2 regions of the Sporosarcina sp. FSL K6-2383 genome follow, and region 1 is predicted to be linked to the other one. Evidence: predicted binding sites of a transcription regulator. Region 1 holds the regulator's gene; the other holds the start of a gene.
What was found. Region 1 encodes CtsR, which represses protease genes until heat stress. Its sites were predicted from a motif close to ATGGTCAATAAAGGTCAAACA; they were not measured.

Region 1 (3,180 bases):
TTTTCGGGTCTTTTCAAGTGGTGGGCTGGGAAAACAACACCTGGGTATTTCACAATGAGTGCGACTGATTCGGCAGATAATCCGAAATTCGTGAAGGTTGAAATGACTTATACGCCTTCATCGTTTTTCCACAAGCAAGTGGAGCGTCATATGCGGATGGAAATGCCGAATCTCATTTTCTACGGGGATGTCCAGCTAGAAATTGATAATGAAGGAGTGCCTTATTATATCCGCTCATACGGGAACTTTATTACGGCACGCAACGGCTTTGATGTTCAAGGGATTGTAGTGGTTGATCCGGCGACGGGAGAGATGGCGAAATATGCACTTGCGGATGTACCTGCATTTATCGATGGTGCTGTTTCGCCTGAAGCAGTTAGTTTACAAAATAGTTATTTTGGTAACTATGTTCACGGATTCTGGAATTCGGTATTCGGGAAAAAAGATGTGAAATTGCCGTCAGATGAAGGGACCGAAGCTAATGTGAGTCCGATTTTTGACGAGAATGGTCATATGTTTTACTTCACTGATTTTACAAGTCCGAAAGAAGGCGTCGATTCGATGCTTGGTTATGCCTTGACGGATGGTCGGACGGGTGAAGCAACGTATTATACGGGCAATCTGGAGGAGTCCTATATGGATTCGCAAGGGGCACTTCAAATCATTGAAAAGAAATTCATCGAAAAGAAATGGTCCGGTGAAATGCCGGTGCTGTACAACTTCTACGGGGAAGCCAGCTGGTTGACTCCGGTGCTCGATTCAAACGGATTTTTGCAAAATTATTTCATCGTATCTGCAGCAAATCCGGAAATTTCGGTGTATGGAAATACTCCGAACGAAGCATTGAAATTGTATAAAACAGCACTTCAACGCGGAGGCAGTACTGTCGATGGTAGTTCGGGCGCTGAAGAGGCGCAAACGTCGGTGACTGTCGTGCGTGTTTTCAAAGAACGTGTCGGTGACTTTACATTAGTGTCGTTTTTGGCTGCTGATGGACGGAACTTTAGCGTGTCATCTGAAATGGTGCCACTTGCAATTTACATTCAAGAAGGCGATCAATTGGCGATTACGTATATAGAGACAGGTGAGCTTTTCTTACCGGTGAAAGCCTTGACGAATAACAGTATGAAATAATTAGGTAACGGAGTACAGAGAGATTTCTCGTGTACTCCGTTTTTGTATGATGATTAAATGATAGCCAAACATGTCGATACTACGAGTTGCAGTGCTTTTCAATTGCAGATTAATCGGTGCGTCATGTACAATTAAGTCAAAGATAGTCAAAGTCAACGGCTTATCACCCGGTATGAAAGAGGTGAGGACATGCGAAATATTTCTGACATTATAGAAGGTTATTTAAAGGCCATCATCGAAGAAGAACAGAAAGGCGCAATAGTCATTAAGCGCAGTGAAGTTGCAGAGAAGTTCCAATGCGTACCTTCTCAAATCAATTACGTTATTAAAACTCGTTTTACGGTAGAACGTGGTTACGCAGTTGAATCGAAGCGTGGCGGCGGTGGCTATATCCGTATTTTTCGAGTGCAGACCAATTCGCGCAAAGAATTGATTGAACATGTTTTAGAAGGGATTCGAACGGGAATCTCCTTTACGATGGCTGAGGATATTGTCTATAGATTGATGGAGGAGGAAGTTGTGTCAGAGCGTGAATCGAGGCTTATTTTAGCTGCTGTCGATCGTACAACGCTCTATCAGCCGCTTCCAGAACGTGATATTCTTCGTGCCCGGATTTTACAGGCGATGCTCGTAACGCTTATTTATGAGCAGTTAGACTGAATGCCAATTTGATTCAGCAGAAGTTCCCCACTTCTATAAGTGTGGGAATGAATGCCAAAAAAGTATTTCAATCAAATGAAGTTCAAACTCCCTGTAGCTGACGCTTCGCTTTCAGTACAAATACATTTGCTGATTCAAATTAAGCCTCCGGCGGATGTCGGGGATTTTGAGGGGAGTGAATTGTGCAAGCACAATTCAAAATCCCGACACAATCACGCCGAGGCGTAATTGATTCTAACCACAATGAGGTGATTTTGTGATATGTGAAAATTGTAAGGAACGACCAGCCTCCGTCATTATTACGCAGGAAAGTGTGGCGGGTTCGGTGGAGCGTCATTTATGTGATAAATGTGCTTTTCAGATGCAGGCATTCCACTTTGACCCAAATCAGGAGCCGTTGTCGATTCAGCAGTTTCTGTCACACTGGTTTAGCGGGACGGACCCATTTCAAGCACAGCAGCAAGCACGTGATAGTTCGCAAACCGGGCTTGAATGTCCTTCATGTGGCTTGACATTCCAAAAGTTCATCGAAATTGGCAAATTTGGTTGTGCAACGTGTTACGACACATTCCGTGGCAAATTGCCACAAGTATTAAGAAAGCTCCACAATGGTCACTCGAGTCATGTAGGGAAAATCCCGGTGTCATTCAATAAATTATATGCAGTTAAAAAGAAAATCGAAGAAATTCGTGTGAAAATGCAAGTAGCTATCGAGGCGGAGCAATTTGAAGAAGCGGCAGCTTTACGTGATGAGGCGAATACACTAAAGCAACACCTTGCCAATGGAGGTGAAACGAGCGATGTCGATTGAAAAGTTCATGCGCAATGCGGTGACAGGCTGGATGACGGCTCATGGTGAGCATTCGGACATTGTGATGTCAACGCGGATTCGCTTAGCTCGCAATCTAACGGGTTATCATTTTCCAATTGCATTTAAAGAGGAAGATGCAATGGCTGTCGATAAGGCTGTTGCTGGCGTCCTGCTCGATTCGGATGAAAGTGAATACACCTATACGAAAATGGCGGATCTTCCAGCACTTGAGCGCCAAGTACTTGTTGAGAAGCATTTAATTAGCCCGCATTTGGCTAATCCAGATCGGCAAGGGGCAGTCATTCTATCGGAGGACGAAACAATTAGTGTCATGGTCAATGAGGAGGATCATATTCGCATCCAATGCATCTATCCGGGACTTCAGCTTGAGGATGCTTACAATCAGGCGAACCAAGTAGATGATCACTTGGAAAAAGAATTGCCATATGCGTTTGATGAGGATTTCGGCTATTTAACAAGCTGTCCATCAAATACAGGAACGGGGATGCGAGCGTCCGTCATGATGCATTTACCAGCGCTGACGATGACTAAGCAAATTGATCGTATTATTCCAG
Region 2 (3,180 bases), 560 kb from region 1:
TGTCCAAGCGTTATATGATCACGCAGGCGAAGCATTCCTAGATGCGGTATTATTGAATGGCGCCGACATTGCGGTGTTGTTAGGTAAGAAGGAGCAAACGGAACCACCGTGGTCTGTTATTAACGATTTGGAGAACATTCAACGACTTGTCCCTGATGTCATTGTGAAGAATATAGCGTTGGTGAATGGTAAAAATGTGATGCATGACTCTGATAAAGTTGCTAATTTGCTCATGGATTATATAGATAGTGCTATAAAAACGGATTAGACGTGATCGTCGCCGGGAAAGGGGACTTGAAAAATCATGTCTTTTGCTTCAGAGACAAAGAAAGAAATGACTCAAATTGAGGCGGATGATTGTTGTGTAAAGGCGGAGGTAGCAGCTTTCATTAGAATGAATGGTGCACTGTCCTTTTCAAACAAACAACTAAGCCTTGATGTGCAAACTGAAAATGCCGCGATTGCGAGGCGTTTGTATTCAAATTTAAAACGCTTGTATCCCTATAAGGTAGAACTGCTTGTGCGGAAAAAAATGCGTTTGAAAAAAAATAATGTGTATATTTGCCGAATAAGAGACGGTGCAAAGCCGCTTCTAGAAGATTTACTTATTTTGACCGGCACTTTTCAATTTAAAAATGAAATATCACCGGCAATCGTAAAAAAGAAATGCTGTCAGCGGGCATATTTAAGAGGTGCCTTTCTAGCGGGTGGTTCGGTTAACAATCCTGAGACATCCTCTTATCATCTTGAAATTTTTTCGATTTACAAGGAGCATAGTGAAGCACTTGTTGAATTGATGAATAAGTATCAGCTTAATGGCAAGTCGATTGAACGCAAAAAAGGGTATATTGCCTATTTGAAGGAAGCTGAGAAAATATCAGACTTTCTAAGCATTGTTGGAGCGCATGTCTCCTTGATGAAATTTGAGGATGTGCGAATCATTCGCGATATGCGAAATAGCGTAAACAGGCTTGTCAATTGTGAAACTGCGAATTTGAATAAGACAATTGGGGCTGCTCAGCGCCAAGTTGAAAACATAAAATTTATCGAGAGTACAATTGGTTTAGGGCAATTGCCTGATAGATTACAAGAAATTGCAAGACTACGTGTGGACAATCAGGATATTACATTGAAAGAGCTTGGCGAATTGGTTTCAGGTGGAACGGTTAGTAAGTCAGGCGTGAATCATCGTTTAAGAAAAATAGAGGAAATTGCAGAAAATCTCCGTAATGGGGGCATTGGAAGCTGACAAATAGACAGGAGTTGGGGAATTCATGGCAGAACAAACAGTGGAAGTGAAATTGAAATCAGGTTTACAAGCAAGGCAAGCAGCACTTTTTGTCCAGGAGGCAAATCGTTTTACATCAGATGTGTTTTTGAAGAAAGAAAACCGGCAAGTAAATGCGAAAAGTATTATGGGGATAATGAGTCTCGCAATCGCACGAGGCACATCGGTTACACTCATTGCTGAAGGCATTGACGAAGAACAGGCGTTAAGTACACTTTCCGTCCTTGTTGAAAATGAAAAATAAATAACAAACCTAGCCGTTTTCGTATCGTAATTTGATAGTTGGAGACGGTTTTTTATTATGAATAATGAGAGAAGTTGAGGGCTAAGCTTTTTGGGGCAATAAAATACCCGTCATTGCATACACAATGACGGGTGGGAATGCCCTCGGCGGGAGTCGAACCCACATTTTAAGCTTCGGAGGCTTACGTGCTATCCATTGCACCACGAGGACCCATTATTCATAAACTGCCTTGTAGCAGACAAACTCCATTATACTAATGCGGTTAGACGAATGCAATAGTTATTTTGGGAGCGTTATATTTGACCTTTGTTGACCATACTATGTATGATAAAATTACAGTTGAAGCGGAAGTGCGTTTCAACAGACTGACAACACTATCCACCTTGAAGGAGGAAATGGAATGAATCTAATACCTACAGTAATTGAACAGACGAGTCGTGGAGAGCGGGCTTACGATATTTATTCCCGTTTATTGAAAGACAGAATTATTATGCTTGGTAGTGCAATTGACGACAACGTGTCAAACTCTATCGTCGCACAGCTTTTATTCCTTGAAGCAGAAGATCCAGAAAAAGATATCTCGATTTACATCAATAGCCCAGGCGGAAGTATTACAGCTGGGATGGCAATTTACGATACAATGCAGTTCATCAAACCTGATGTACAAACAATTTGTATCGGGATGGCTGCTTCAATGGGTTCTTTCCTTCTTGCAGCTGGTACGAAAGGTAAGCGATATTCTCTTCCAAATGCGGAAGTGATGATTCACCAGCCACTTGGCGGTGCACAAGGCCAGGCGACAGAAATTGAAATTGCAGCGAAGCGTATTCTGTTCCTTCGTGAGAAGCTAAACAGCATTCTTGCAGAGCGTACAGGACAATCGATTGAAGTTCTTGCAAGAGACACTGATCGCGATAACTTTATGACAGCAGAACGTGCAAAGGAATACGGTTTGATTGACCACATTATTTCAAATAGCGATATGAAAGAAAAAAAATAATCACGTTGAAGCCGATCCATTGAATGGATCGGCTTTTCTTAGATTATTTTTACATATGAAGAAAGTTTAGTGTGGTTTTTAGTAATTGGTGTGTTGTGGAGACAATTATATCGGTTAGGAAAAAGTGAATTTATCCATTGGAAGCGCTTATTATCAATTCTCGGGTATTTATCTGATTTCAGCAAATGCTTTTGTACTGAAAGCGAAGCGTCAGCTACAGAAAACCCCCACTTCCTTAAGTGGTGGGATGAATGTGATGGTTTTACTGTGCAGTGGGGGTTCAAACCCCGGCTGAACTCAGATAAAGCCTCCGGCGGATGTCAGGGATTTTGAAAGGAGTCAAGGAAGGCAGTCTAAGACCGCCACATCCTGTGGCACGGTTGCATGACCAGCATCGTGCTGGCCTCAAGCTCAATTCAAAATCCCGACGCAATTACGCCAAGGCGTAATCGATAATCCGATATTATTCTCTTTTTTAGTGTATATTTTTTAAAATTCAGTTACGATAATGAGTATAGACAAAATTGAAAAGGGAGGTACGGAATTCGAATGAGTATGTTTCCGAAAGATGCAATGCGTGTACTAAAAGAGACGAGTCGTACATTTTATATTCCGATTACTTTTTTGCAGAAAGAGTTAAAGCATTCG

Region 2: a site for CtsR is predicted at 1,829-1,849, ahead of clpP (ATP-dependent Clp endopeptidase proteolytic subunit ClpP). Genes of this name have one in related genera too.

The regions. Positions count from the first base shown of each region.
Region 1 is NZ_CP152017.1:240,223-243,402, reverse strand. Features, by position in the region: gene MKZ10_RS01390 (hypothetical protein) at 1-1,134, shown strand, start outside; gene MKZ10_RS01385 (CtsR family transcriptional regulator) at 1,324-1,794, shown strand; gene MKZ10_RS01380 (UvrB/UvrC motif-containing protein) at 2,051-2,605, shown strand; gene MKZ10_RS01375 (protein arginine kinase) at 2,595-3,180, shown strand, end outside.
Region 2 is NZ_CP152017.1:3,353,087-3,356,266, reverse strand. Features, by position in the region: gene MKZ10_RS16915 (gluconeogenesis factor YvcK family protein) at 1-268, shown strand, start outside; gene whiA (DNA-binding protein WhiA) at 305-1,249, shown strand; gene MKZ10_RS16905 (HPr family phosphocarrier protein) at 1,275-1,532, shown strand; tRNA gene MKZ10_RS16900 (tRNA-Arg) at 1,671-1,742, opposite strand; gene clpP (ATP-dependent Clp endopeptidase proteolytic subunit ClpP) at 1,933-2,532, shown strand; gene MKZ10_RS16890 (squalene/phytoene synthase family protein) at 3,082-3,180, shown strand, end outside.